Regions from separate parts of the Pantoea cypripedii genome, predicted to be linked through region 3. Evidence: predicted binding sites of a transcription regulator. Region 3 holds the regulator's gene; each other region holds the start of a gene.
What was found. Region 3 encodes PhoB, which activates phosphate uptake and scavenging genes when phosphate is short. Its sites were predicted from a motif close to CTGTCATAAAACTGNCNNAT; they were not measured.
Positions count from the first base shown of each region.

Region 1: a site for PhoB is predicted at 3,632-3,651, ahead of phoA (alkaline phosphatase). Genes of this name have one in related genera too.
Region 2: a site for PhoB is predicted at 5,369-5,388, ahead of opgB (phosphatidylglycerol--membrane-oligosaccharide glycerophosphotransferase). Genes of this name have one in related genera too.
Region 4: a site for PhoB is predicted at 2,720-2,739, ahead of pstS (phosphate ABC transporter substrate-binding protein PstS). Genes of this name have one in related genera too.

Region 1 is NZ_MLJI01000001.1:2,495,960-2,503,488, forward strand. It holds gene ychF (redox-regulated ATPase YchF) at 1-34, shown strand, start outside; gene HA50_RS11580 (hypothetical protein) at 386-2,068, shown strand; gene phoA (alkaline phosphatase) at 2,142-3,548, opposite strand; tRNA gene HA50_RS11590 (tRNA-Ser) at 3,795-3,882, shown strand; gene phoH (phosphate starvation-inducible protein PhoH) at 4,700-5,488, opposite strand; gene putP (sodium/proline symporter PutP) at 6,196-7,529, opposite strand, start outside.
Region 2 is NZ_MLJI01000001.1:670,854-678,382, forward strand. It holds gene HA50_RS02980 (GNAT family N-acetyltransferase) at 1-455, shown strand, start outside; gene HA50_RS02985 (hypothetical protein) at 448-897, opposite strand; gene HA50_RS02990 (APC family permease) at 1,069-2,670, opposite strand; gene opgB (phosphatidylglycerol--membrane-oligosaccharide glycerophosphotransferase) at 2,990-5,287, opposite strand; gene HA50_RS03000 (tautomerase family protein) at 5,500-5,889, opposite strand; gene HA50_RS03005 (LysR family transcriptional regulator) at 6,010-6,933, shown strand; gene HA50_RS03010 (glycosyltransferase family 32 protein) at 6,907-7,529, opposite strand, start outside.
Region 3 is NZ_MLJI01000001.1:1,011,491-1,019,019, reverse strand. It holds gene brnQ (branched-chain amino acid transporter carrier protein BrnQ) at 1-1,312, opposite strand, end outside; gene HA50_RS04545 (cobalamin-independent methionine synthase II family protein) at 1,716-2,822, opposite strand; gene HA50_RS04540 (PstS family phosphate ABC transporter substrate-binding protein) at 2,998-3,924, opposite strand; gene phoR (phosphate regulon sensor histidine kinase PhoR) at 3,943-5,256, opposite strand; gene phoB (phosphate response regulator transcription factor PhoB) at 5,271-5,960, opposite strand; gene sbcD (exonuclease subunit SbcD) at 6,244-7,461, shown strand; gene HA50_RS04520 (AAA family ATPase) at 7,458-7,529, shown strand, end outside.
Region 4 is NZ_MLJI01000001.1:4,424,322-4,431,850, reverse strand. It holds gene pstA (phosphate ABC transporter permease PstA) at 1-516, opposite strand, end outside; gene pstC (phosphate ABC transporter permease PstC) at 513-1,475, opposite strand; gene pstS (phosphate ABC transporter substrate-binding protein PstS) at 1,567-2,610, opposite strand; gene glmS (glutamine--fructose-6-phosphate transaminase (isomerizing)) at 2,787-4,616, opposite strand; gene glmU (bifunctional UDP-N-acetylglucosamine diphosphorylase/glucosamine-1-phosphate N-acetyltransferase GlmU) at 4,761-6,131, opposite strand; gene HA50_RS20710 (F0F1 ATP synthase subunit epsilon) at 6,299-6,718, opposite strand; gene atpD (F0F1 ATP synthase subunit beta) at 6,743-7,529, opposite strand, start outside.

The DNA.
Region 1 (7,529 bases), 1.5 Mb from region 3:
TGGCGATGTGATGAACTTCCTGTTTAACGTCTGATTATTTTATAACCTGACGTTGAAAAGCGAGCCCATGCAAATTGCGTGGGCTTTTTTATTTCCGCTATTATCATCAATCAGTTTGTCAATTACCTTCAATACAGTTTACAGATTGAAGACACTCCAGGGATTTTTCCTAATCGCCACCAGAATAATCACTATATAAACTCCAGCACCTTTGTTATACCTTACCCCTGAATTTATTTCAGGATGTTTCCTGTTAAATTAAAAAATGGAGTCGTGGAAATTTTCACGGAATTACATTCTGCGCACCCATTATAAATATATAAAATGGAGATGATAAAAAACTCCATAAAATATTACAAAACTTGAATATTTATACCGGAGAGATATGAAATCCCATTTATTAGCTTTAACTTTAGGCGCAACCCTGGCAGGCAATACTGCCGCCGCGATTACCCCCGGAGGAATGGCGGGCTGGGCCTGGACTGTTGAAGAAGAGAATATAACCAGCCTGACGTTTCCCTTCACCATAAATTCTGCCCCGGAAAGTCCAGGCTATTACTTCGCAAACCAATTCGGTTTTATTGGTGTCACAGCTGCGGGATATATTGGTCTGCAACCTCGTACAGCCAATCAATATTCACTGGTATTTTCAAACTTCGTGTCAGGGGCAACCGTCATTGATAGCGACCGTTGCCGTAGCGGCGCTGATGGCGGTCCGGGGGTCAGCTGCTCAACATTGTATCCCATTAAAGTCGGTAAAAAATACCTCTTTGAGGTTCGCCGTGCAGCGAATGATTGGAACGCCTGGTACGGTTTCGTCAAAGAAGAAGGTAGCACGCAAGAAACACAAATTGGCGCATGGCAGCTCCCTGCGGGTTCTGGAGCTCTGAGGACATCACAAACCGGATGGATCGAATATTATAAAAAAGTTGATACCTGCTACATCCCGGAAGTCGCTCAAATCACGGTTTCCCCACCTTACGTCACCGCCAGCGGTAAGCAGGGAGCATTGTCAAACCGAGGTCAGCGCGGGGTTTGTAATGGCAAATTTGATTATGCCGCCGAGTTTATCGGCAAGGATTTGAGAACGACCGTGGGTCGTCGTATGATCACCAGCGATGCCTATAGCTCAGCACTTTATGATGGTGAACTGAAACCTGATAGTTTTGTTACTATTGGCGTTTACGATAGTGATAATAAAGAACTGGAAAAGCACACGGTTCAGGTTGGTAAAGACTATGTCGGGAAATGGACCTGGCCACATTATACTGCTGGGATTTTTAACAGTAAGCTAAAGAAAATAAAAATTGGTTTGTTCGATAAAGAGACCGGTGAAATAAACGTTAAGAACTGGTCGTCATTCGAGAACCAGATTTATAAAAACAAACTGGAAAATCTGAAAGTTGTCACCACTATTGAAAACATGTGGGTTAACGATGACGCATACAGTGATGATCTGCATTTAGGAAATCTTGAATCGGGTAGTTCAGTGATGATCACGGTTAAAGATCAGGCTGGAAAGTTACTTGAAGATTACACGGTTCGGGTTCCTGACAGTGATCTTGATCGCTGGTTGTGGTCTGGTTATACCGGCATTGAGTTTAATAGTGCTCTGAACAAAATAAAGATTGGTGACATTGATAACAATAACGACATCAGTATTGTCAGAACATCTTCTTATAAAAATAAAATATGGAAAAAGAGTCAGGAGCATTTAACCGTCAAAGCGGAAATCTTTAGTGCCAGTGAAAACCCGTGGATTAACCATGATCTGTTTGGCGATAAACTTGCCGCTGAGCTGCCGTCAGGCAGCAAAGTCACCATTAAGGTGAAAAGCAGCCTGGGTAACCTGCTTGAGGAACATACCGTAGAGCTACCGGATGGTCATCTGGATCGTTATAAGTGGCCTCCTTATGCTGCCAACGAGTTCAACAAAATCTTTAAACAGATTGTTATTGGCGAAAAAGTGGCAGAGGACAAGATCACCGTGATTGCCGGGTCGCAATACCGCAACCTGATCTGGAAAAAAGAGCGTGCAAATCTGACCGTTGAAGTCACCATTGAGTGATGTGGCTTAACCTCCATCATTAAACAAAAATCCACGCCAATGCGTGGATTTTTTATTCGTTAAGTCTGATGTGTTACTTGATGCCCATTGCATCCCGCAAGGTAAAGAACAGGTCAGTCTGATCCGTCAGACCCACCACATTGGCAGCATGAGGGCCGTAAGCCGCGATACGCAGCTGAGTGCCGGTATGCTCCTGAGACTCCTCTTCTGAGTTACCGTAGCTGATGGTCATCACCGCGCCATCTTTGGTATTGACCGCCTGCGTCAGCCCCGGTGCTTTGGTGCCATTTTCAACGATCTGACTGCTGTGAGCGTGGTCCGCAGTCACCACCACCAGCGTGTCACCGTGCTGACGCGCAAAGGCCAGTGCCTGCTGTACCGCTTCGTCCAGGTCCACGGTTTCACCAATCTGACCACAGGGATTGGCGGCATGGTCCTGTTTATCAATCGATGCCCCCTCAACCTGCAGGAAGAAACCTTTGTCATTCTGGCTGAGCAGGTCGAGTGCCTTTTTGGTCATCTGCGCCAGTGTTGGCGTACTGGCCGGGCGTTCTTTATTCACTTCACAGGTCACCACCGGCTTATCCAGGTTACCGTGATAGCTGGCTTTTGGCCCCTGCCAGCGTACCGGCATATTACCCTCCGCAAACAGCCCCAGCACTGGCTTGCTTTGGTCTGCCTGCTGCACAGCATTCATACCATCAAGATTATCCACCAGCTGATAACCCAGTGCCTGTGCCTGCTCACGCAGGGTTTTGCCCTGATATTCACCGGCTTTCGCCACTTCGCTGAAGGATTTCGCTCCGCCGCCCAGCGTGACATCGGCGCGGGTTTTCAGCATCTGTTCGGTAATTGAACCCTTCCCACCCTGCTCCAGCGCATTGGTCGGGCACAGCTCAGAGGTTTTATCCGGGCCATAGCATTTACGTGAGGTCACATGGGCGATCAGTGCTGCGGGTGTCGCATCCTGCAATTCCGCCGTAGAAACGTTACCGGTTGCCTTGCCCGCTGCTTTTGCCAGCTCCAGCAGCGTGGTCTGATCTTTCCCGTTCACATCAACGCCAATGGCACCGTTATAGGATTTGGTGCCGGTTGCCCAGGCCGTGGCAGAAGCGGCTGAATCCGTGACGTAGTTTGGTTTGTGGGTTTTCTTATCCAGTGAATAGTGGGTGTACTGGCCGGTGAGCGGCAGCGCATCAATCCCTGGGAAGAAGCCACCGGCTCCCATCGCCTGGTTACGAGCTGCGGTGATTTCCGAATCCCCCATGCCATCACCAATCAGCAGGATCACGTTTTTAGCCGTGCTGTTGCTGAGCGAGGCTTTCAAGGCTTCGGTTTGATCGCCCGTCAGACGACGCGCACCACCGTGCTGGGTCAGATCGCCGGTTGCGGCGCGAGAGTAAGTTGCCTCATCCGCCACCGCCGCCGAAGCAAACAGTGAAGCGATAAGTGGAACCGTAATCAGAGGTATCTGTTTCATTTATAAGCATCCTTATTCACAAATATAACCAAATGTTTCCGCGGACAAGTCTGCGACAATGGCGTTACACTTTTGTGACTGGCATGCAATGTTTTGATGACAGGATAACCAATGCGAACAGGGTTAACGCGATTCGCTCAGGGCTTAAGCGAATAGAAAAAAAGGAGAAAATAGGGCTTGACCCTTTTAGGCGAACTCCCTATAGTAGCGCCCCGTTGACCCGCCAAGGTCAGCAGCAAAAAATGTGGTGAGGTGTCCGAGTGGCTGAAGGAGCACGCCTGGAAAGTGTGTATACGGTAACGTATCGGGGGTTCGAATCCCCCTCTCACCGCCACAAATTTGAAGAAGAGTCTGAACTTATGTTCAGACTTTTTTTTTTGCATATTCTTCGGGTGAGAGAGGGTGAGAACCCCCGACGGGGTTCGACAACCGGCGCAGCCGGTTGGACAGTTTGGGCGCGCAGCGAACAAACTGCCCGCAGGGCGAGCGAAGCGAGTCAATCCCCCTCTCACCGCCACAAATTTGAAGAAGAGTCTGAACTCACGTTCAGACTTTTTTTTTGCCTGGTCTTCGGGTGAGAGAAGCGAGTCAATCTCCCTCTCACCGCCATCATTTTTATGAACCGGATCCATAAAATGCCGCGATACGGTTCTTAGAGATTGAGTTTTGTTAACTCAGTACCCGGCACGAAGGAAATAAGCAATCATCTCGGGAGACCTCTCTGCGACAGGTTTCACCGCATCATTTTCTGGAGCTGAGTTCACGCTGGGTCCATCAGGAGTGTGTAAACGTGATAAGCATACAGAGTTTCTGATCTTGTAGACCTCAAACATTCCCGGATGGGAGACAGGTTCACTTTCCGGAATCCTTCGCAAGTTTTTCATGGCAACGTCCCTTTCACAAAAAAGGCATGATAACTCCAGGATAAATCTTAGTTAAGGAAAATCTCATTTATATTAATTTTTCTCATATAAAAATCAACTCCATGGAGAGAATAGACACAGATAACCGGCCTGAAATCTATCAGCTACACCGCTAATGATTACCGTTTATTATTCATCGGTTATGTCCACTTACGGCTACTGTCCTGTTCTTAGCACAAAAAAACCCGGCCTGAGCCGGGTTTTGTCTACTGTCCTGATTCTCAATGGTTAACTGTAAGCATGCAGCGTGCGCTGGCAGAGTGCCGAACGGACACAGTCGTCTTTAGCAAAACGGACAACCCCAATCATCTCATCCTCTTCGAAGCGCGCCAGCGCATCTGCAAGGCCTGATAGCACGCCACGCGGTAAATCGCATTGGGTGATATCACCGTTGACGATGACCGTCACGTTCTCACCAAGGCGCGTCAGAAACATCTTCATCTGCGCGGCGGTGACGTTCTGCGCCTCATCCAGAATCACCACGGCATTTTCGAAGGTGCGTCCGCGCATATACGCGAAGGGCGCGATCTCCACCTTGCCGATTTCGGGACGCAGGCAGTACTGCATAAAGGAAGCGCCAAGACGTTTAACCAGAACGTCATAGACCGGCCGGAAATAAGGGGCGAATTTCTCGGAAATATCTCCAGGGAGGAAACCGAGATCTTCATCCGCCTGCAGAACCGGGCGCGTAACGATTATCCTGTCGATGTCCTTATGTATCAGGGCCTCAGCCGCTTTGGCTGCGCTAATCCAGGTTTTTCCGCAGCCGGCTTCACCGGTGGCGAAAATAAGCTGTTTCGTTTCTATGGCATTAAGATAGTGCGCCTGAGCATCATTTCTGGCCTCAATTGGTGAACGATCGCGTACATCCCGCGCCATACCAATTGCATCCAGCCCACCCATCTGCACCAGCGAAGTGACCGATTCTTCTTCACGCTGACGATGACTGCGAGAGTCATTACGAATTACTCTTCTTGCTTCGCGACGCGCTTTGATCACTGCTTTCTGTCTTCCCATAGTGGCACCTTACAGTTGGTTTCATTTATCGCCGCAGGGCTTGTCCTGTTGCGATGACGTGAACGCTTTAGAGGTTTACGTGGCTTCCTTTAGAGCCGTTTCTAGCCATTGAGAAAGGTGTACAACAACGCCAAAACGCTGCCGCGCACCGGTAATGAATTGGGGCCTGAACAAGTCTGAAGATTGAAAAACGAAGAGGAAACTTTCGAGGGAAGAAATCCCCCGCAGTGAACTGCGTATGTTGGAGGGTATTTACCTGTCCTTTGAAGGACCGAATCATGAGCGAACTCCAGTGACCTTAGCCACACTTCTGACAACGCTTATGATTAAAGTGCATCATATTTACGGTCGTTTGCAACAGTAATTTTAACTATCGGCTAACAAAAAGTGACTGCGGCATGCATCCGGCCTGCATCTTAAATTAAATTTAAGATAACTATCAATGAGTTAGTTATTTCAGGTTGGTATGAACTTTTTAGGAGGATTCGGAAACCGCAGGTGCCATGCGAAACTCAGGAAAACCTGACGAGGATGATGTCTGTGCTTCTAATGTGGTAAAACGTGCTGTGTGTTTATTAACCAACTGGTCAACAACCGCCTGCTGGGATAATTGTTTTACCCTGGAAAATATATTCACTCGCGGTTGAACACCTCATCTCGATGGCACTGCAATAAAACCCGCCCCATAAAATGAGGCGGGCAGAGGCTTATTTAGTCTGATACTCGGCTTCTGCCGCCGCAAAGCGCAGTTGCGCCTCCTGCGAGGGCGCCCGGCCCATCAGGCTCACCACCACAATTGCGATGCTGGCAAACAGGAAACCTGGGATAATTTCATACAGATCCAGCCAGGCATATTGTTTCCACACCAGCACCGTCGCTGCGCCAATAATCATGCCCACCAGCGCACCGTTACGTGTCATGCGTTGCCAGCACACACCAAACAGCACCACCGGCCCAAAGGCAGCACCAAAACCAGCCCAGGCATAACTCACCAGACCCAGAACACGGTTTTCTGGATTTGCGGCCAGCGCGATCGCAATCAAGGCAATCACCAACACCATCAAGCGTCCCACCCAGACCAGCTCCCGCTGACTGGCATTTTTCCGCAGGAAACCTTTATAAAGATCTTCCGTCAGCGCGCTGGAACACACCAGCAACTGGCAGCTCAGCGTCGACATCACCGCCGCCAGAATCGCCGACAGCAGAATACCGGCAATCCACGGGTTGAACAGGATACGCGCCAGTTCGATAAACACGCGCTCACCGTTCTGACTGACACCGCCAGCCTGGTCCGGATGGTTCTGGAAGTAAGCAATACCGAAGAAGCCCACCGCCACTGCGCCTGCCAGGCACAGGATCATCCAGGTCATCCCAATTCGACGCGCGGTGCGGATGGAACGATGGGAGTCGGCAGCCATAAAACGTGCCAGAATATGCGGTTGTCCGAAGTAGCCCAGTCCCCAACCGAGTAGCGAGACAATCGCCACAAAATTCAGCCCTTTCAGCATGTTGAGGTTTTCCAGACTTTTAGCCTCAATCACCGCCAGCGAGTCAGACAAGCCACCCACCGCCACAATCACAATCACTGGCGTCAGGATCAGCGCGAAGATCATCAGGCTGGCCTGAACGGTATCAGTCCAGCTCACCGCCAGGAAGCCGCCTACCAGGGTATAGAGAATGGTGGCCGCAGCACCGGCCCATAGCGCCGTCTGGTAATCCATACCGAAGGTGCTCTCAAACAGACGCGCGCCAGCGACCACCCCTGAGGCACAGTAAATGGTGAAGAAGATAAGAATGACCAGCGCAGAGATCACACGCAGAATTTTGCTGTGGTCCTCAAAGCGGCTGGTAAAGAAATCCGGCAGCGTCAGAGCATTGTTATGATGCTCCGTCTGTACCCGCAGACGTCCGGCAACGATTTTCCAGTTCAGCCAGGCACCGATAGTCAGACCAATGGCAATCCAGCTCTCGGAAATGCCCGACAGGAAAATAGCTCCCGGCAACCCCATCAACAGCCAGCCACTCATATCCGACGCCCCCG
Region 2 (7,529 bases), 340 kb from region 3:
GCGATCCGATGCATTTTGCGGTAATTGACCGGCAAACTAACCAGGCGGTAGGTACCCTGGCGCTGATGCGTATCGAACCCAATCATGGTGTGCTTGAAATCGGGCATGTGGCATTTTCCCCCTTGCTGAAGCAAACACGTATGGCGACCGAAGCGCATTTTTTACTGATGCGTTATGCGTTTGAGCAGCTGGGCTATCGTCGTTATGAATGGAAATGTGATAGCTGTAATCAACCCTCACGCAAAGCGGCGCTGCGGCTGGGCTTCCAGCTTGAAGGGATTTTTCGTCAGGTCATTGTCTACAAAGGCCGCAGCCGGGATACCTGTTGGTTTTCCATTATTGACAGTGAGTGGCCGCAGGTGAAACAGGGATTTGAACGCTGGCTGGCGGCGGATAACTTTACCCCTGAAGGTACGCAGCGCAACCGGCTGGAGGCGCTGCGTCAGGCTAGCTGATAAAGATATATTTGCTGGCGGCAAGCACTATGGCACAGGTTGCTGCCATCATTATCCGCTTCAGCCATTGCAGTTCTTTCTTCATACCGATGATGTCCAGATGTAGGGTATGAATTTGGCCATCCGTTTTTTCAAACCGTGCGTCAATTTTATCGAAACGTTTATCAACCTGTATAAAACGTTTATCGACCTGCTCGAAACGAGCATTGACATTATTTTCAAATAATTCAACGCGTTCTTCTAAACGATCAACGCGTTGATTGAGGGCCTGCTGCCCCTGCACCACACCTTCCATCGCCTGGGCGAGGTCGGCCTTCGTCAGTGAGTGTTCCTGCTGCATTTCGGCAAAGATCTCGACCAGCACTTCTGCCTGCCGTTCTTCCACGCCTGCCTGTTGCAGAGATTTGTATGCTTTATGGGTGTTCATCATCGCCAGTGTCATCCATGTTCTCCCTGATCCGTTTCCTTGTGTGGGGGAAATTAACCAGGTTGTGATAATTACGCTATGCAACGATGTTTATTTTGCGCGCTGTCTCGAAAAAAATCAATTAGTACAAAGAGTAACGCGATATGAGGCAGGGTTGGCCTGCACCGAAGTGCAGGCAGGAAAGGATTAATTGTGTGCGTATTTTCCGCTGACGCTATTGCCTGATGACGGGGTTTCGTCCTCTTCATCGGTGATGGCGGGAACTGACAGGCTGGCTTTCACTCCCCAGAAATAGCAAACCAGTGAGGCGACAATCACCAGGACCATATCCAGTGGCGCGCTAATCACCCCGCTGCCACCGTAAGTACCCAGCATGGAAATCACCATCACCGCAATGTAATAGGCCAGCAGCCACCAGGCGCATTGTAAATCACTGCTGAACTGGCTGTTTTTCTTGCCAAAAATGGCGTAACCAATCCAGGCAATAATCAGTATCGGGATGAGGATTTCATTCACCGACCAGCCGCTCCAGTAAATCAGCAGGGTACTGGCAACAAACGCCAGCGGGCTGAGAATGGCGGCGACCGGCAGGCGGAATGGGCGTTGCATATCTGGCAGATGATTACGGAAGGCGCCCAGCGTTACCGGACCGGGCATATAGGTGAATACGGTTGCTGAGGTCACTGCGCCAATCAGACCTCCCCACACCTGAAACTCTGATGGCAGCGTCCAGACGATAGCCAGCAGCAGCGACAGCCACAGTGCACCACGCGGTACGCCGGATTTCGCATCCACTTCGCCAAACACTTTGAACAGATGGCCATTGCGCGCCCAGGCAAACAGCACGCGTGCGGCACCGGCCAGGTAGATGTTGCCGGTCCCGGCCGGTGAAATCACCGCATCAATCAGGATCAGGTTAATCAGCCAGGTCAGGCCAAGGCTGCGTGCCAGATCGGCATACGGCGACTGGAATACCTGCTTCAGCCCAGCCCAGCCATGCTGCGATAACAAATCACCAGGTACCGCGCCCATAAAGGCGTATTGCAGTGCCAGATAAATCACGAAACTCACGGCAATTGCGATGCCGATTGCCAGCGGTACATTGCGCTGCGGGTTTTTGGCTTCACTGGCGAAATCCACTGCCTGGCGAAAACCGAGGTAGGCAAACACGATACCTGCGCCGGTCAGCGAGCTGAACACGCCATGCGCGCCGCCAGGGGGAGCCGGTGGGACATCGAGGTTTGGCGCATGGAAATAAAGCAGCAGCGTGCCGATGGTCAGCAGCGGCACGATGAATTTGAAAGTGGTCACAATGGTATTTACGCGGCCAAAGAAGCTGACGCTCCAGTAGTTAAGCAGGAAAAATGCCACCAGCAGGCCAATCTGTACGGCAAAACCGAGTCCGGTTGGGCTGCCGTCAGCATGACCGAGCGCGGGCCACCAGTAGATGGCATATTGTCGTACCGCTTCCACTTCGACCCCGGCAGTACTGGTGTAGGCCAGCAGTGAGCTGACGCCAATAACAAAGCCGACGATGTTGCCATGGGAATAGTTGGGATAGCGCACAAAGCCACCCGCACGCGGCAGGGCCGATGATAGCTCGGCATAGACCAGGCCGATCATCAGCACAATGACCGCCCCTAACACCCATGCCCAACCGGTGTTACTACCTGCATAACCTGAGCTGTTAAGCGCCGCATAAAGCCAGCCGGATCCGATCATCGATCCAATGCCAAGTAACGACAGATCGACCAGCCCCAATTTCTGTTTCAGTCCACTTGACGCCATAAAATGCCCCTGTGATGTGTTTACCTGAATGGATTTCAGTTTTGCTTATTAAATGTTGTGGCAGGGGGATAAAGCATATCGCGTGCCATAATTATTTTATCAACGTGATTGTTTTGTTATGAAATAAATGCAGGGGCTGAATGGCTGAATAATTGGCTTTTGGCTTGCTGATTGATGCTAAATAAATTTTCTGGCGTGGAATGGATTATCAGAAATAGCGGAATCACGGTGCAGAGCGCACCGTGATGATCCGAAATATATATTATGAGTGTAGTTGAAACATTATGTCATCCCTGCTTGAGGAATGACATAATTTAACTTAACTCTGCGGCTGGGGAATAATTTTAATATCCACCATGCCGATACCTAATTTGCGCGGATCCTGGCCGATAATATTTCCCACATTGGATAGCTGTGGTTCCGGCGGTGAGATGATTAAATTATGGCTGCCGCCAGGATTGGTGAAATGCAGCGTGGTGGTGGAAAGATCATCCCCGAGGGTGATTTCCTGCTGTTGATCACCGACCCGCACCGGGATCGGACGATGGGCATTCGGGCCAAAGGCGCGTGCGGTGATCACCACATCAAAACGGCCTGGCAGCGGGTCAACATATTCAATATTGACCTCTGGCGCCAGATTGGCGTTGGACCAGCGTCCCCACAGTTCCGGGCGTGAAATACCGGTGAAACTTTTTATGTTCTGCGGTGCGCCTGGCACGTTGAGCATAAAGCTGTCGGCGCTGTAGCGAATGGCGTTGTCTTCGATACGAATCTGCTGCTCGTTATGCTGATACTGCGCGTCGCTCAGCGTGGTTTGCGGGAAGGTGGCTTTGCCTTTCCACACCGGCTTATCGATACGGGCCACACTCGGCTGGCCCCCCATTTGCCCCATCGCGACACAAAGATCGCCGGACAGCGCCAGCTCGGGCTGCCACAGACGCGCCATCTTAAAGCAGCGGTCCACCCAGACAAACTTATCCGCAGCGGCAAAGTCCGCCAGCTGATAGCGTAGCGGGGCGGAATACTCGCCTTCTGGCAGCGGCTCCACGCGTTTATCTCCGACACGGAAGAGAATCGGCAGCCTGAAGGTGGTTCCGGAGAAACTAAAGGTTCCTTTCTGCTGATCGATGGTGAAAGCATCAAGCTTGCTGGGGAAATTCCACAGCTGAATGATATCCGGTTTCCACGCCAGCACCTTCTGCGCCATGTTATCAAACTGGGCCGACAGCGAAGGGCTGCTGAGGCCACTGCGACCCAGGCCAATGGCCTTATCGCCGCCGAGAATATCCAGCACGGTGGCACCGTTATCCAGCGTGCTCCGTTTACCGTCGATCACTTTTGCCTCAGGCTGATCGCCACGAATCACCATAAACAGGTCATGACGCGGTTGCTGGATCAGATATTGATGGGCGGTGTTGTTCATGGCCAGATGGTCGGACGTCACCACAATGATGGTGTTCTTAAACCAGGGCGAGGCTTTGATGCGTTCAATCAGGCGTGCCACATGTTCCTGTGAACAGGCGACGGCGCTGAATGACTGGTTAGGTTTACCGTCATAGCTATAGCTTTTATGTTCACAGGTGCGGGAAATAAAGCCATCCGGGTGGTGTGTATCAACCGTCAGGGTAAAGAGCGCGAAGCGTTTTTGCTGGCTTGACAGCTCCTCAAACTTTTTAAATACCTCATCCATCACGGTGTCATCGTAATAACCCCAGTTATTACGATAGTTAGGATCGGCCACACGGTCTTTCAGTTCCTGCGCACCATACATATGGGCTGGATCAAAACCATGTGATTTCAGGAAGGTGTCTTTACCGGCGAAGCGTAAATCCGCCCCCTGAATAAACCAGTTTTCATAACCTGAGTTTTTCAGGATATCGCCAAGGCAAACATTCTGTGGGAAGAAACTGGAGAGCGCCGCAGAGGCGTTATCCTGGAATGGCGCAAACAGCGGGATACCACACTGTGAGCCGACCATCCCGGCAATAGTGTAATCAGTACCAGGCAGTTGCTCGGTGTTGCTGAAATCCAGGCTTTGATCTTTTTCCCGGCTCAGTTCGGGAGCCAGTCCAGGAAAGGTTTGTTCATTAAAGTAAGTCCGTTCCAGACTTTCGCCATAGATGTAGACCAGATTGAGCTTTGGCTCGGCAATGGCCGATTTTGGTGTTTTGTAATAGGTCTCGAAGTCGGAATCCGCCTGGCGGTTATGGGAGACGATCAAATCTTTGACCTGACGAAATGCCGGGGTGGTTTGTACCGAACCCGCAGCGCAGGCGATAGCCAGCAGACTCCAGCCAAGATGATGCTGCTGTTTACGGCGGCGCAACAGCCAGGAGAGCAGGCAGAACAGCAAAAACAGCGCAATGATAACGCCGATGCCAGGCACCACGTATTTGCTGATACCCGCACCGGTCAGGCTGTTGGTCAGGGTATAGAGTACCGCGTCATTGATGCCGTCACCGGTAAAATAGTTGCTGGCATACAGTGTGGTATTCAGCACGATAAACAGGGTAAGCAAAATCAAAATCAGGACAAACCAGAACTTATTTCGCCCGGCTTTGTAGGAATAGACTGCGATTGCAGCCAAAAAAAGTACAACCGATATGAGTTCGGACAAGATTCAGATCCTCAGGCTAATTGAATACGCATTCCGTGCGTAACGACCCTCTGCGGGGGTTTTCGCGTCAATCTATATTGGCTGTCACATGGCTGCAACATGACCAGTCAGATTTGTGCGGCTGATTTGAATTTGTTTATAGCGGGTTTAGGCGGGCTATGGTTTGTGCTGGCAGCATTGGGGGGCTGCCAGCAGGGGAGCAGGAATGAGGATCAGAGTTTGCCAGTCAGATACTGTGCTTCGCCATCGGCAAAACTCCAGTCACCTTTGTTGTTCGTAATAAAGCTGATCATCAGGTCGTTACCCTGCACGCCACAGTTTTCCTGCAACTCGCGTGCTAACTCTGCCATGAACAGCGTTTTCTGTTCTTCACTTCTTGGGCTGGTGTACACCCGCACCATCACCAGGTTGTCACTGCGCTCAAAACCGAGGCCTGTGTCCTGGAACACCATCTGATATCTTTTATTCTCGTGAACAATCTGATAACGATCGCGTGCCGGGACTTTAAACGCGGTTAAGACGGCGCGGTGAGCGGCATCCAGCAGTGTACGTAATTCTGATTCAGAACGGCCCTGAATAACATCGAACTGGAGTAGCGGCATGATTAAACCCTCGTTTTTGCTCACATGAAAAGAGTAGGATGTGAGGCTATGCTGCCGTGCGCAGCGGTAAAGAAAAAGCGCGCTGACTGAAATGATTATTTATTATTTTGAACAATCATGATGAAAGAGATAAAAACCGACGCACTTTGGGTGCATCTGCACTGGCTCACGGTGCTGGCCGAGCTGGGGAGTTTTACCCGTGCGGCTGAACGCCTTGACGTTAGCAAGGCGGCGATGAGCCAAAAGATTAAAGAGCTGGAAGAGATGGCGGGAGTGGCGCTGGTGCTGCGGACCACACGCAGCGTGCGCCTCACTTCTGCCGGGGAAAAGCTGGTGGAGGAGTTGCGCGATCCCTTTGCGCGTATTGAGCAAAGTTTTTTCAGCGTGCGTGATGAAGCCGGTCCGGTGCGCGGGCTGGTGCGCGTCAGCGCCCCTGTGGCCTTTGCCCGCCAGCAGCTGGTGCCGATTATCGGCGATTTTTTGCGGGAGTACCCGCAGGTGCGTTTACAGCTGGATGTGACGGATCGGCTGGTATCGCTCGGCAGCGAGGGGTTTGACCTGGCGATTCGCCATAGCCAGCAATTGCCGGAAACCCATGTCGCGCTGCCGCTGTGCGAAACCCATACCTTGCTGGTGGCGTCGCCCGCTTATCTGGCGGAGTACGGTATGCCAGCAACCCCACAGGCGTTGCAGCAGCATAATTGCCTGTATTACCCACGCGGGCTGGAGTCCCCCCAGTGGCGGTTCTGCCAGCGTAGCGATGCCAGTGAAACGGTGCTGGTCAGGATCCAGGGGAATTTTGCCACCAACAATAGCGAATCGATCCGCGATGCCGCTTTGCAGGGCTTAGGGATTGCCATGCTACCGGATTTTAGCGCCAGCGCGGCGCTGGCCGCCGGTACATTGCAGCAGGTACTGCCACAGTGGCAGTCGGTGGATGCGTTTGCCGATCGTTTATGGGTGGTGCGCCCTTATGCGGCTCAGGTGCCACGGGCGGTCACCACCTTTATTCACTGGCTACGCGCGCGCTTTGTTGATGGCTGAGGGCGACGTCAGCGTGACTGGCGTATGCGGTTGCATCAGCTCACCCAACAGACTGGTGCGATTGTAGTTACCCAGACGCAGATTAAAGTCGAGATGCAGTCGCTCATTACCGCTCAGTTTGATCACCGGCGGCGGATTGTGTGGGCGCTGCTGAAATAATACTGACCGGGCAAAGGCGGCGCTATTCCACCCGCTCAGACGCTGATAGAAGTACGCATTCGCCTGGCCTTTGCGTAAATAGACATTCGCCCGACGGTATTCACGCATCGCGGCCTGCTGTGCCAGGGAACATAAATGCTGCTCCGGCTCGGCAATCTTTTGTGTCAGCAGATAATAGTCATCACGCTTATTCAGCTCAGTGAAGAAACGTGACCCGCCGAGATGTTTAATCGGAGCATACTGTTTTCGCCACTCACGGATATAGGGATTATTGGGGGCGGCGGCAATAAACCAGTTTTCCATCACCGGTGACAGATAATTCATGGTCGAGACTTCACAATAGAAGCCAATCACGTCCATGCGTTGTTCCTGATGTACCCGATGTACCCAGCTGAGATCTTCAAACAGCAAAGTGCTGCAATCAATGCTGATTCCAC
Region 3 (7,529 bases):
GAACGGCGACTTGTTCGCGTCCTTTTACGCGATCCACCACCGCCGCGATCAGCAGCATCACCAGCGAAGGCGGCAACCAGGAAAGTCCCTGATCGGCCAGCGGCAGGTGCTGACTGAATAACGGCAGCGCGTCTTTAAAACTGGTGGTTTTGATGGCATCAATAATACCGAACAGCAGGCTGACCAGCATCGCCGGAGCGATAATGCGGCTGCTTTTGTTCCACCAGCTCAGGGTGAAGCTCAGCACTACCAGCACGATGCACGGCGGATAAATGGCCGTCAGCACCGGAATCGAAATCTGGATCAGATGGCTCAGGCCGAGGTTCGACACCACCATAGAGAACAGACCGAGGATAAAGACCAGGGCTTTATACGATAACGGCAGGTATTGCGCAAAAAATTCTGCACAGGCACAGGTCAGGCCAACAGCCGTCACCATACAGGCCACGAAGATCAGCGCAGCCAGGAAGAAGCTACCCATGCCACCGAAAGTCTGTTGTACATAAGCATGCAGAATCGCCGCGCCGTTGGCATTCTGATCAACAATCGCGCCGCTGTCTGAACCCAGCTTGAACAGGCAGAGATAAACCAGCGTCAGACCGACACCGGCGATGATTCCGGCCAGCATGGTGTAACGGGTCAGCAGGCGCGCATCTTCCACACCGCGTGAACGGGCAGCGTTGACGATAACAATACCGAACACCAGCGCGCCCAGCGTATCCATGGTCAGATAGCCGTTAACAAAACCGCTGGAGAAGGCAGCACGCTGATAATCCGCCGTCGCCGGAGAAAGACCACCGGCTGGCCACAGCAGCGCGGCGATGCCCAGCACCGTCAGCGCAACAATTTTCAGTGGCGCAAGAAAATGGCCCACGGTATCCAGCAATTTGCCCGGATAGAGGGAAATGACGATCACCAGCGAGAAGTAGATCAGGCTGTAGATAAACAGCGGCAGCGCGCCATCACCGGTCAGCGGGGCAATGCCCACTTCAAAGGATACGGTTGCGGTACGCGGCGTCGCGAACAGCGGGCCAACAGCCAGATAGCACACGGTCGCCAGCAGCAGACCGGCAGCTTTGCCAATCGGCGAGCTAAGGGCATCGATACCGCCGCCAACACGCGCCAGGGCGATGACGGTCATCACCGGCAGACCTACCGCGGTAATCAGAAAACCAATCGCGGCAGTCCAGACGTGTTCGCCAGACTGAATACCGACCATTGGTGGGAAAATGATGTTTCCTGCGCCGACAAACAGGGCAAACGTCATGAAGCCCAGCGCGAGGATATCCTTCGGGGTTAAACGATATGTCATAAACTTCTGTACTGCCTGTAACTGATGTTGCGGTGGAAGTTGGGTTCGTGTTGTCCCCTGACCGCGCTAAAAACAACGACTTATCAGGCAATGCCAGTGCGTTATGCTCGCCGTATACTCAAAGCGCAGGTGATTTAAACTGCTTTTCTTCTGTTCACAGAGGGATGGATTGACAACGGGCCGTAGTAAAACGTTTATAGCGAAGAAAGGCAATACGGGATCGGAAAACCAGAAGGATATATCACGAATCAGGTAAAAAGCAGTGAATCAGTATAGATAAGGTCGATAACGCATCAGATGATTTGCTGAAACTTTCCACAGCGCGAGAGAAATCCGCGCAAAACCCGCCTTTTACATGCACAAAAGGCGCGATTTACGCGCCTGTTTGCACAACTTTACAGCATCACCACACCTGATTTGCGATGTCGACCACGAGGCGAATTTTTTGCCACTGCTGCTCTTCGCTCAGGCTGTTGCCCTCTTCGGTGGAAGCAAAACCACACTGCGGGCTGAGACAAATCTGCTCCAGGCTGACGAATTGCGCCGCTTCCTGCAAACGCGCTTTCACCTGTGCCGGATCCTCCAGTTCACCGGTTTTGGTGGTAATCAGGCCCAGTACCACCTGCTGATGGCCCGGCTTGATAAAACGCAGCGGCTCAAAACCACCTGAACGCTCGTTGTCATATTCGAGGAAGAAAGCATCGATATTCACACCGCCAAACAGGATTTCAGCCACCGGCTCATAGCCGCCTTCCGAGATCCAGGTGGAACGGAAGTTGCCGCGACAGACATGCAGGCCCACTGTCAGATCCGCCGGTTTACCTTCCAGCGCCGTATTCAGCACCTGAGCGTAGATGTGCGCCAGTTCCTGTGGATCTTCACCACGTTCACGGATCTGCTGTTGCTGATCCATCGAGCACAGGTAAGCCCAGACGGTATCATCCAGTTGCAGATAACGGCAGCCCGCAGCGTAAAACGCCTTGATGGCATCTTTGTAGGTTTGCGCCAGATCGGCGAAATAGTCTTTCAGATCCGGATAGACGGTGGCATCGATCACTTTACGACCACCACGGAAGTGCAGCACACTCGGGCTGGGGATGGTCATCTTCGGCACCGCATCACCGGCAATGCTTTGCAGGAAGCGGAAATGTTCCAGCATCGGGTGATGGGGGTTAAACGCCACTTTGCCGGTCACTTTAACGCCACGCGCTTTGGTCTGCACGCCGTTGAATTGAATGCCCTGCTCGGCTTCGTAACGCTCCACACCCAGCAGGCCGTCAAAGAAGTCGAAGTGCCACCAGGCGCGACGGAATTCACCATCAGTCACCACTTTCAGGCCGTTGGCACGCTGCTGCTCCACCACATGGCGGATGGCATCATCTTCTACCTGACGCAGCTGGGCGGCATCAATCTCACCCTGAGCAAACTGCTCACGCGCCTGCTTGATCGCAGCGGGACGTAGAAAACTGCCGACAGTATCGGCACGGAACGGGGCGGTAACTCGTTGCATGATCACTCCTGGCTAAAGCCGTAAACGCATGGTTGCGTCAGGTAATAATTTCGTCCGGTTATCTTTAGCCATCTGGATGGCTATATGGCCAAGGAGAGTGACATGCTGAGTGAGATTGGGCAAACGAAGAAAATTCAGGTGACATGAAGAAAATTCATGATGCGATGTTCGTTCTTCAATTCCCTTCAATGGCCGCCCGCGCCAGCGCCATCTGGCTATCTGACAGCGGCAGGTAGCCCGCTTCGCTCACGCGGCGCTGCCCCTGTGGCGACAATACCTGATGCAGGAACGCGGATACCAGCGGTGGCAAAGGTTTGCCCGGCGCTTTGTTAACGTAAATATAAAGAGGACGTGACCACGGATAACGTCCGCTGCGAATAGACTCCGCATCGGGCATCACGCTGTCGCCGCTGGCGGTCACCACCGGTAAGGTTTTTACCCCGCTCAGATGAAAACCAAAGCTGGCATAACCGATGCTGTTGGGCGTCGCCGCTACGGCTTGCACCACGGCTGCGGAACCGGGAAATTCGGACACATCGGCACGAAAATCGCCTTTGCACAGCACCTGCTGCTTGAAGAAACCCCAGGTGCCGGAAGCGGAGTTGCGTCCATAACGCTGGATGCTGCGCGTTTCCCAGCCGGGAAGCTTCAGCCCCACATCGCCCCAGCGCTGTGCAGCCTGCGGTGCACCACATAAACGCGTCACCGAAAACAACGCATCGAGCTGCTGCGGTTCGATGTGCGTCAGCGGGTTGTCCTGATTTACCACCACCACCAGCGCATCCATTGCCACCGGCACTGCCAGCGGCGGGTAGCCATAGCGCGTGGTAAACAGCTGACGCTCATCTGCCTGCATTGGCCGGCTCATCGGACCGAGTTGCGCCGCCCCGGCGGCCAGCGCCGTAGGAGCCGTTGACGATCCTGCTGCCTGCACCTGCACATTCACACCGGGTGACTGGCGGCTGAAATCCTCACCCCACAAGGTCATCAGATAACCGAGGGTATCGGAACCCACACTACTCAGATTGCCAGCCAGCATGGTTTGTTGCCCCTGTGCCAGGACAGAGAACGACAGCAAAATGAACAGCAGCAACGATTTCATGCGGGATTTCCGTGACAGTTATTGCGCCACATTCTCCCGTATCCCACTGGCGACAATCAACCTTGCTGGCAGGATAAAGCTGAAGCTCGTCTCCTGATGCGGCACACTGCTGATCTCAAGCCGCGTATTGTGGTGGCCGAGAGCATGTTTCACGATCGCCAGTCCCAGCCCGCTTCCCCCGGTGGCGCGAGAACGTGCTTTATCCACCCGATAAAAACGTTCAGTGAGACGGGGCAGATGTTCAGCACTGATACCCGGCCCGTTATCGCACACCTTAAACTCCGCGCCCTGCTTACTCCGCAGCCAGCTGATATCAATCCGCGTCCCTTCCGGCGTATGGTTCACCGCGTTGTACACCAGATTGGAGATTGCGCTACGCAGTTGCTCATCATTGCCGAGCACTTTGAGGTGCGGGTCAGTGTGGAAGTGAATCTCGTGTCGCCCCTGGCTGAGGGTTTCCGCCTCACGCTGCAACAGCAGCAGCATGGTTGGCACGTCAACCGTCTCTTTCAGATCAATGGCGGGAGCGGCTTCAATGCGCGATAGCGTCAGCAGTTGTTTCACCAGGCTATCCATACGCCGGGTTTGCTCCTGCATGGTTTGCAACGCTTTGTGGCGGGAACGTTCGTTCATTACCGAATCGTTCATCATTTCGAGATAGCCTTGCAGCACGGTGAGCGGCGTGCGCAGTTCATGGCTGACGTTGGCAAAGAAGCTACGCCGTGCGCCTTCCAGCTGGTGCATTTGCGTGACATCACGCGCCACCATCAACCACTGTCCTTCGCTGTAAGGCATCACGCGAAACTCCATGTGATGTTGATTATTCAGCACCAGGGTCAGGGGTTTGTTGAAATCACGCTGGCGAATATAGCGGGAGAACTCAGGATAACGTAGCAGGTTGAGGATGTTCTGGCCGTTATCTTCCGGCCAGCGCAGACCGAGATGCTGCTGCGCCAGACCGTTACACCAGAAAATGGCGCCCTCTTCCGTGGTCAGCACGACCGCATCCGGCAACGATTCCGCACCACTGCGAAAGCGTTTGATCAGATTGCCCAACTCACGGCGGCGGCGGCGGTTGCGCAGCTGCATTTGATACAGGCCGTAAAACAACGGTTCCCAGCTGGCACGCCCGCCGGGTGGCGTCATGGATCGATCAACCCACAGCCAGTGCGACAGCCGCATCAGGTTCCAGAAGTGCCATAACAGCACGCCCAGTACCGTAGCCAGCAGCAGCCAGGGAAGATAACCAAACAGCAAACCGATAATCAGTGCTGGCAGACAAGCCAGCACCAGCTCGGTCAATAATCTCTTCCAGGAGAGTCGTTCCAGCACGGTATAAACTCCGTTTAGTAGCGGGCAGAGAAACGATACCCTGTTCCGCGTACGGTTTGTACCATGCGGTCGTGGCCGGAGACCTCCAGCGCTTTACGTAAACGACGGATATGCACATCGACAGTACGATCTTCGACATACACATTGGTGCCCCAGACATGGTTCAGCAGCTGTTCGCGGCTGTAAACGCGTTCCGGGTGCGTCATAAAGAAGTGCAGTAGTTTATATTCAGTCGGTCCCATTTCCAGCGGCGTGGTTTCTGACATCACGCGGTGCGATGACGGATCCAGGCTCAGTCCCTGCATCTCAATCACCTCTTCCACCGCCATCGGTGAAATACGGCGCATCACCGCTTTGATACGGGCCATCAGTTCTTTGGGGGAGAAAGGTTTGGTGATGTAATCATCCGCGCCCACTTCCAGACCCCGTACGCGATCTTCCTCTTCACCACGCGCCGTCAGCATCATCACCGGGATATCCCGCGTCATGGCTTCACGCTTCAGGTGTTTGATAAACTGGATACCGCTACCACCAGGTAACATCCAGTCCAGCAAAATCAAATCTGGCCAGGGTTCAATCAGCTTCCCTACTGCGCTGTCATAATCTTCTGCCTCAATCGGCTGGTAATCGTTCTGTTCCAGCACGAAACATAACATTTCACGGATGGGAGCTTCGTCTTCCACAACCAAAATGCGCTTAGCCATTATTACTCCTGCTGATATGACGGCTGTCACTGAGATTTGCGGCGTCATTATGCGTCAGTTTTATGACACTTTTATGAAAAAACCAACGGGTAGCCTGGAGTATAAAAACAGAAATGTGACAGCAGAAACAGGATTTTCAGCGGGTAGCATATGAATATGCTTCTCAGGTAACTATTAAGAAAAAATGATTTTTTTCCCAGCGAAAGTGAACGGCTAATACGCATGTCAGTGACAGCCCCATCCGTATATAATCGCCCAACGCGAAATCTGGCAGGGAGCATCCATGCGCATCATTCATACGGCGGACTGGCATCTGGGCCAGTTCTTTTATAGCAAAAGTCGCGCGGCGGAGCATCAGGCCTTTCTCGACTGGCTGCGCCAGCAAATTGAGCTGCATCAGGTGGATGCGCTGATTATCGCCGGTGACCTGTTTGATACCGGCTCCCCCCCGAGTTATGCCCGTGAAATGTTTAACCGCTTTGTAGTGGCCTTACAGGCCAGCGGTTGCCAGCTGATTGTACTGGCCGGTAATCACGATTCAGTGGCGACGCTGAATGAATCCCGTGAGCTGCTTGCCTGCCTGAATACCCAGGTGATCACCAGCGCGACGCCACACGGCGAGCAGCAGATCCTGACGCTGAAACAGCGTGACGGCTCGCCAGGCGCGGTGCTGTGCGCCATCCCTTATCTGCGTCCGCGCGATATTCTGCGCAGCCAGGCCGGACAATCCGGGCGGGAAAAACAGCTTTCGCTGCTGGAAGCCATCGAGCAACATTATCAGCACTGCTTTGCCGCCGCTGAGGCACAGCGTACGGCATTGGGCGGCCAATTGCCGATTATCGCCACCGGGCATCTCACTACCGTGGGGGTGACTAAAAGTGATTCGGTACGCGATATCTATATCGGCACCCTGGATGCCTTCCCGGCCCAGGCCTTTCCCGCCGCGGATTATATCGCCCTCGGCCATATCCATCGTGCACAACGCATTGCCGACAGCGACCATATTCGCTACAGCGGCTCCCCCATCCCGCTGAGTTTTGATGAGCTGGGCCGCGATAAGAGCGTGTTCCTGCTTGATTTCAGCGTGGGCCTCGATACCGTGACACCGCTGACCATTCCCCTGTTTCAGCCCATGCAAATGCTCAAAGGTTCGCTGGCGGAGATTGAACAACAGCTGGCCGCCTTTAAAACTAACGATGCATCACAACCGGTGTGGCTGGACATTGAAATCACCACCCAGGAACATCTCAGCGATTTGCAACGGCGGATTGAGCAACTGACAGAAGGTTTACCGGTGGAAGTGCTACTGGTACGCCGCAGCCGCGAGCAACGTAGCCGCAGCCTCGCCAGGCTGGATAATGAAACCCTGAGTGAATTGCAGGTTGAAGAGGTGTTTGCCCGTCGTCTGGCGCTGGAAGAAGATCTGGATACGGAACAGGCTGCCCGGCTCACCCAACTGTTTCGCACTACCCTTGCCGCGCTGGAGAATCCTTCTGCATGAAAATCCTGACGCTGCGTTTTAAAAACCTCAACGCCCTGCGCGGTGAGTGGTTTATCGATTTTCGTCGT
Region 4 (7,529 bases), 3.4 Mb from region 3:
GGTGGTGCGGATCACAATCGGAATCTGCAACAGCGCCAGCGCCACCACACCGGCCCAACCGGAGAAGTGCTGCATCTGCGCTACCACGATGGTGTAAACGAACAGACCCACCACAATCGACGGTGCGGATAACAGGATATCGTTAATAAAACGAATCACTTCCGCCAGCCAGTGCTTGCGACCATATTCGGCAAGGTAAATCCCCGCCATGATGCCCAGCGGCGTACCGAAGAAGGTTGACCAGAAAATCAATAAACCGCTACCGGCCAGGGCGTTCGCCAGACCACCACCTGCCGTATTAGGCGGCGGGGTCGATTCAGTAAACAGCGACCAGGATAAGCCATCGATACCGCGCGAAACGGTAGTGAACAGAATCCACACCAGCCAGAACAAGCCAAACGCCATCGTCAGTAACGACAACGTCAGCGCAATTTTATTTTTGGTACTGCGCCATGCCTGCATTTTACGACGTGAGGCTTCCAGCTCGGCGCGCGCCTGCAATTCAATCGTTGTCATGAACGGGCTCCTTCACTCTTCGCCAGACGCAGGATCATCAGTTTGGAGATCGCCAGCACGATAAAGGTGATAACAAACAGGATCAGCCCCAGTTCCATCAGTGCCGCCACATGCACGCCGGATTCCGCTTCAGCGAATTCGTTCGCCAGCGCCGAGGTGATGCTGTTGCCTGGCATAAACAGCGAAGCGCTGTCGAGCTGGTAGGTGTTACCGATAATAAAGGTGACCGCCATGGTTTCACCCAGAGCACGGCCCAGGCCGAGCATCACGCCACCGATAACCCCGTTTTTGGTGAACGGCAGCACGATGCGCCAGATCACTTCCCAGGTGGTGCAGCCGATACCATAGGCTGACTCTTTCATCATCACCGGCGTCTGCTCAAACACATCACGCATCACCGAAGCGATATAAGGGATGATCATAATGGCCAGAATCACGCCTGCGGCGAGGATGCCGATACCAAAGGCCGGGCCGGAAAATAGCGCGCCGACGATCGGGATATTCGACATGATGTCACCCACCGGCGTCTGGAAATATTGCGCAAACAGCGGTGCGAAAATAAACAGGCCCCACATGCCGTAAACGATACTGGGAATGGCCGCCAGCAGTTCAATCGCCGTACCAAGCGGACGACGCAGCCAGCCTGGGGCCAGTTCCGTCAGGAACAGGGCGATACCGAAGCTCACCGGAACGGCGATGATCAGCGCAATCAGCGAGGTCACGACAGTTCCGTAAATCGGCACCAGCGCACCAAATTGTTCATTAGGCGCATCCCAGGTTTTGGTCCACAGGAAAGAGAAGCCAAATTTCTGGATGCTGGGCCAGGAGGAGAAAATCAGGGAGACGATGATGCCACCCAGCAGCAACAACACAATCAGCGCGGAGAGTTTAACCAGCGCGCCGAAAATCATGTCACCTTGTTTGCCAGGGGCTTTAAACGTCGGCTTAGTGGCAGCCATAGAAGTCTCTGTTCTCAGGGAATGACAGGGCGACATGATCATCATGCCGCCCATTGGGTAGGCCAGCATTGCGGCTGGCCAGGTCTATCAGTTACTCGAACAGCGCTTTGCCTGAACTGTCTTTGATGTTGGCTTTCCAGGCAGAACGGATCTGCGCGGTTACGCTGTCTGGCAGAGCGGCGTAATCCAGGCTGGTCGCCGTTTTAGAACCGTGTTTGTAAGCCCAGTCGAAGAACTTCAGCACTTCGCTACCTTTTTCAGCATTCGCCTGATCTTTGTAAACCAGGATGAACGTGGTTGAGGAGATCGGCCATGCATCTGCGCCTTTCTGGAAAGTCAGGTCCTGAGCAAAGGTTTCGCTCCAGTTCGCGCCTTTCGCCGCGTTAGAGAAGCTGGTTTCGCTCGGCGATACCGCTTTACCGTCAGCATCCATCAGTTTGGTATAGGTCAGGTTGTTCTGCTTAGCGTACGCATATTCTACGTAGCCAATTGAACCCGGCAGACGCTGTACGAATGCAGCCACGCCGTCGTTACCTTTACCGCCCAGACCGGTTGGCCAGTTTACGGTGTTACCTTTACCGATTTTGCTGTTCCACTCTTCGTTCACTTTAGACAGGTAGCTGGTGAAGACGAAAGAAGTACCGGAACCATCAGCGCGGCGTACCACGTTGATATTGGTGTCAGGCAGTTTTACGCCCTTGTTCAGTTTGGCAATCGCCGGATCGTTCCACTTTTTGATGTTACCCAGGTAGATGTCACCAACGGTTTTGCCGTCGAGGGTCAGCTCACCTGATTTAATACCAGGGATATTCACTGCCAGTACCACACCACCGATCACGGTCGGGAACTGGAACAGGCCATTTTTTTGCAGATCTTCATCTTTCATCGGCGCATCTGACGCACCGAAATCGACGGTTTTGGCGATGATTTGCTTCACGCCGCCTGAAGAACCAATACCCTGATAGTTGATTTTGCTACCGGTGGCTTGCTGGTATTCTGCTGCCCACTTGGCATAAACCGGTGCCGGGAACGTCCCGCCTGCGCCAGTCAGATCGGTTGCTGCAAAAGCAGAGACCGCGCTTACTGCGAAGGTGGCGGCGAGGATTCGGGCTACGGTGCTACGCATCAGTGTCATGTTCCCTCCAGGGGAGTTAAAAAAATCAGGCTCTATGCCATTTTAGTAGGAGTCATTGATTGCTGCTGGAGGGAAAATAGGACAGTTTGATTACAGTCAAATGTACGAAATATGACAGTTTTATGACATCGTTTAAAAATGAAGCGGGACCTGACAGGCCCCGCTTTTCTTACTGATTATTCAACGGTAACTGATTTCGCCAGGTTACGTGGCTGATCAACATCGGTACCTTTAATCAACGCCACATGGTACGAAAGCAGTTGCAGCGGTACGGTGTAGAAGATCGGCGCAATCACCTCTTCTACGTGCGGCAGTGAGATAATCTTCATGCCTTCGCTGTCGCTGAAACCCGCATCCTGATCGGCGAACACATACAGCAGACCACCGCGCGCGCGCACCTCTTCAATATTCGACTTCAGCTTTTCCAGTAACTCATTGTTCGGTGCCACCACAATCACTGGCATATCGGCATCAATCAGCGCCAGCGGCCCATGCTTCAGCTCACCGGCAGCATAGGCTTCCGCGTGAATGTAGGAGATCTCTTTGAGCTTCAGCGCCCCTTCCATCGCAATCGGGTACTGATCGCCACGGCCAAGGAACAGCGCGTGATGTTTGTCAGAGAAACCTTCCGCCAGACTTTCGATAACCTTGTCCTGCGCCAGCATCTGCTCAATACGGCTCGGCAGCGCCTGTAATGCGTGCACAATCTCGTGCTCGGTGTCGGCAGACATACCGTGCAGACGCCCCAGTTTCGCCACCAGCATCAGCAATACCGTAAGCTGCGTGGTAAAGGCTTTGGTGGAAGCCACACCGATTTCGGTGCCCGCTTTGGTCATCAGCGCCAGATCGGATTCCCGCACCAGCGACGAACCCGCAACGTTACAAATCGCCAGAGAACCGAGGTAGCCCAGTTCTTTCGACAGACGTAGCGCGGCCAGCGTATCTGCCGTCTCACCTGACTGCGACAGCGTGATCAGCAGGCTGTTTTTACGTACGGCGGATTTGCGATAGCGGAATTCAGAAGCGATTTCGACATCGCAGGGAATGTTGGCCAGCGACTCAAACCAATAACGCGACACCATACCGGAGTTGTACGACGTACCGCAGGCGATAATCTGGATATGGTCAACGTTGCTCAGCAGGTCTTCAGCCTGCGGGCCAAGTTCACTGAGATCGACTTCACCGTGGCTAAAACGACCGGTTAAGGTGTTTTTGATCGCCATCGGCTGTTCATAAATCTCTTTCTGCATATAGTGACGATAGACGCCTTTGTCACCGGCATCGTACTGCACGTTGGATTCAATCTCGGCGCGATTAACCGGTTTGCCACTGCGATCGACAATCGTCACTTCACGGCGGGTGATTTCAGCGATATCGCCCTCTTCCAGATAGATGAAGCGGCGCGTCACCGGCAGCAATGCCAGCTGATCAGAGGCGATAAAGTTTTCGCCCATGCCACGACCGACCACCAGCGGGCTACCGGAACGGGCAGCCACCAGCAGCGACGGATCGCGGCTATCCATGATCACCATGCCATAAGCACCACGCAGCTGCGGGATGACCCGCAATACCACTTCACGCAGCGAACCACCCTGCTTCTGCTCCCAGTGCACCAGATGCGCCACCACTTCGGTGTCGGTTTCTGAGGCAAACTGGTAGCCGCGTTCAATCAGTTGTGCACGCAGCGGCTCATGGTTCTCAATGATGCCGTTATGCACAATGATGATGTGCTCAGAAATATGCGGATGCGCATTGGCTTCTGAGGGTTCACCGTGCGTTGCCCAGCGGGTGTGAGCGATACCGGTGCCGCCAATCAACGGCTGTTGTTCCGCCGCCTCTGCCAGCTTCTGCACTTTGCCGAGACGACGCAGACGCGTCACATGGCCCTGACGATCAACGACGGCCAGACCAGCCGAATCGTAACCGCGATATTCGAGACGACGCAGACCTTCCAGCAGAATCTCTGCAATGTCGCGCTGTGCTACTGCACCAACAATTCCACACATAATAGTTTCCTGACTTCATGGCTTTCGGCCATTGCGTTGTCATCTGACCTGATATCCGGCATTGCCGGTTCCCCGAGCCTTGTAGAGAGTGGGGATAGAGTTATATTTACTGCTAACAGGCCGGTCTTTGCCGGCCATTAAAAATTACTTTTTCTTCACCGGGCGCTGCCAGCCGGCTTTCTGGTTCTGTTCTTTACGGTTATAAACCAGAACCGCAGCGGGAACGTCTTTCATCACCGTGGTGCCTGCGGCGATAGTTGCGCCACTGGCAATGGTCACCGGAGCAACCAGCTGCGTGTCGGAGCCAACAAAGACGTTATCGCCAATGATGGTTTTCGATTTGTTCGCGCCATCGTAATTGCAGGTGATGGTACCCGCACCGATATTCACGTCCTCGCCGATCTCCGCATCACCCAGATAAGAGAGATGTCCGGCTTTGGAGCCTTTGCCGAGGCTGGCTTTTTTCATTTCAACGAAGTTACCCACATGCGCCTTTTCACCCAACTCGCTGCCAGGACGCAGACGGGCAAACGGGCCGACGGTACAAGCCGCCGCCAGGCTGGCATCTTCAATTACCGAATACGCACTGATTTCACAGTCATCGGCAATCACGCTGTTTTTGATGATGCAACCCGCCGCAATTTTCACGCGATCACCCAGCGTCACGTGACCTTCGATGATCACATTGGTATCGATTTCGACATCGCGCCCGTGTTGCAGCGTACCGCGCAGATCAAAACGTGCCGGGTCGCGCAACATGACGCCAGCCAGCAACAATCTCTCGGCTTGTTCAGCCTGATATGCACGCTCCAGCGCAGCCAGTTGCAGGCGATTGTTCACACCGTCGGTTTCGCTGATCCGCGCCGGATGGACCGCCTGCACGACACGACCTTCCTGATGCGCCATGGCAATAATGTCGGTAATATAAAACTCGCCCTGGGCATTGTTGCTGTTCAGCTGAGAAAGCCAGCGTTTGAGATCGCCGCCGTTGGCAACCAGGATACCGGTGTTGATTTCCTGAATCTTCAGCTGTTCTGCCGAGGCATCTTTTTGTTCCACGATGCCGGTGATGGTGTCGTGTTCACGTACGATGCGACCATAACCGGTGGGATTGTCGAGAACTACCGTCAGTAGCCCGATGCCGCCTGCTGGTTTGGCGGCGCGCAGACGCTGCAAAGTCTCCTGCGAGATCAGCGGCACATCGCCGTACAACATCAGAATATCTTCGTTATCGGCGAAATAAGGAGCCGCCTGCTGCATCGCATGTCCGGTGCCCAGTTGCTGTGCCTGAAGTACCCAGTTCAGGGTGTTCCCGGCAAGCTGTGCTTTGAGTTGATCACCGCCATGACCATACACCAGATGGATTTGCTGGGCACCCAGCCCGGTGGCGGCGTCAATCACATGCTGAACCATCGGTTTTCCTGCCAGGGTATGCAGAACTTTGGGGAGATCGGAATACATACGGGTGCCCTTGCCAGCAGCAAGAATCACCACACTCATCGCAGTTGTAGACATAACCATCCTGACTCTGTTTTAGCTTTCGAAAGTTTAAGGTTTACCCCTGAGATTACTACATTTTTCTCGGATCGAAATTAGAGGATGTCGCAATGTGCTGACGGGAAAGTACAGGCAAAAAAAATGCCAGCCCAAAGGGCTGGCATTTCGTGACGCATAAAGCCTGATTACATCGCTTTTTTGGTCAGCTCGATTACACGCAGTTTCGCGATAGCTTTCGCCAGTTCGGCAGAGGCCTGCGCATAGTCCACGTCACCGTGGCTGCTGCTCATGTGCTCTTCTGCTTTACGTTTCGCTTCCAGCGCGCGCGCCTCGTCCAGGTCTTCACCACGAATCGCGGTGTCGGCCAGCACAGTGGTGCTACTCGGCTGTACTTCCAGCACGCCGCCAGAGAGGTAGATGTACTCCTCTTCGCCGTGCTGTTTAACGATGCGAATCATACCAGGCTTGATGGCAGTCAGGAGCGGGGCGTGACCCGGGAAAATACCCAGTTCACCTTCGCTACCTGACACCTGGATTTTCTGCACCAGACCGGAGAACATTTGTTGCTCCGCGCTGACCACATCCAGGTGATAAGTCATAGCCATATCATTCCTCCCGGGAAACCGAAATTACAGTTTCTTCGCTTTTTCCACAGCTTCGTCGATCGCGCCAACCATGTAGAAAGCCTGCTCTGGCAGATGGTCGAATTCACCTTCCATGATGCCTTTGAAGCCACGGATGGTGTCTTTCAGCGATACGTACTTACCTGGAGAACCGGTGAACACTTCAGCAACGAAGAACGGCTGAGACAGGAAGCGCTGAATTTTACGCGCACGTGCCACCAGCAGTTTGTCATCTTCAGACAGCTCGTCCATACCGAGGATGGCGATGATGTCTTTCAGTTCCTGGTAACGTTGCAGCAGTGACTGTACGCCACGCGCTACATCGTAGTGCTCCTGACCAACAACCAGCGGATCCAGCTGACGGCTGGTGGAATCCAGCGGGTCAACGGCCGGGTAGATACCCAGAGAAGCGATCTGACGGCTCAGGGTTACAGTTGAGTCCAGGTGGGCGAAGGTGGTCGCCGGAGACGGGTCAGTCAAGTCATCCGCAGGAACGTAAACGGCCTGTACGGAAGTGATTGAACCGGTCTTGGTGGAGGTAATACGCTCCTGCAACACACCCATCTCTTCAGCCAGAGTCGGCTGATAACCTACCGCTGAAGGCATACGACCCAGCAGTGCAGAAACTTCTGTACCGGCCAGGGTGTAACGATAGATGTTGTCGATGAACAGCAGTACGTCACGGCCTTCATCACGGAATTTTTCCGCCATGGTCAGACCGGTCAGTGCGACGCGCAGACGGTTACCCGGCGGCTCGTTCATCTGGCCATACACCAGCGCTACTTTATCGATA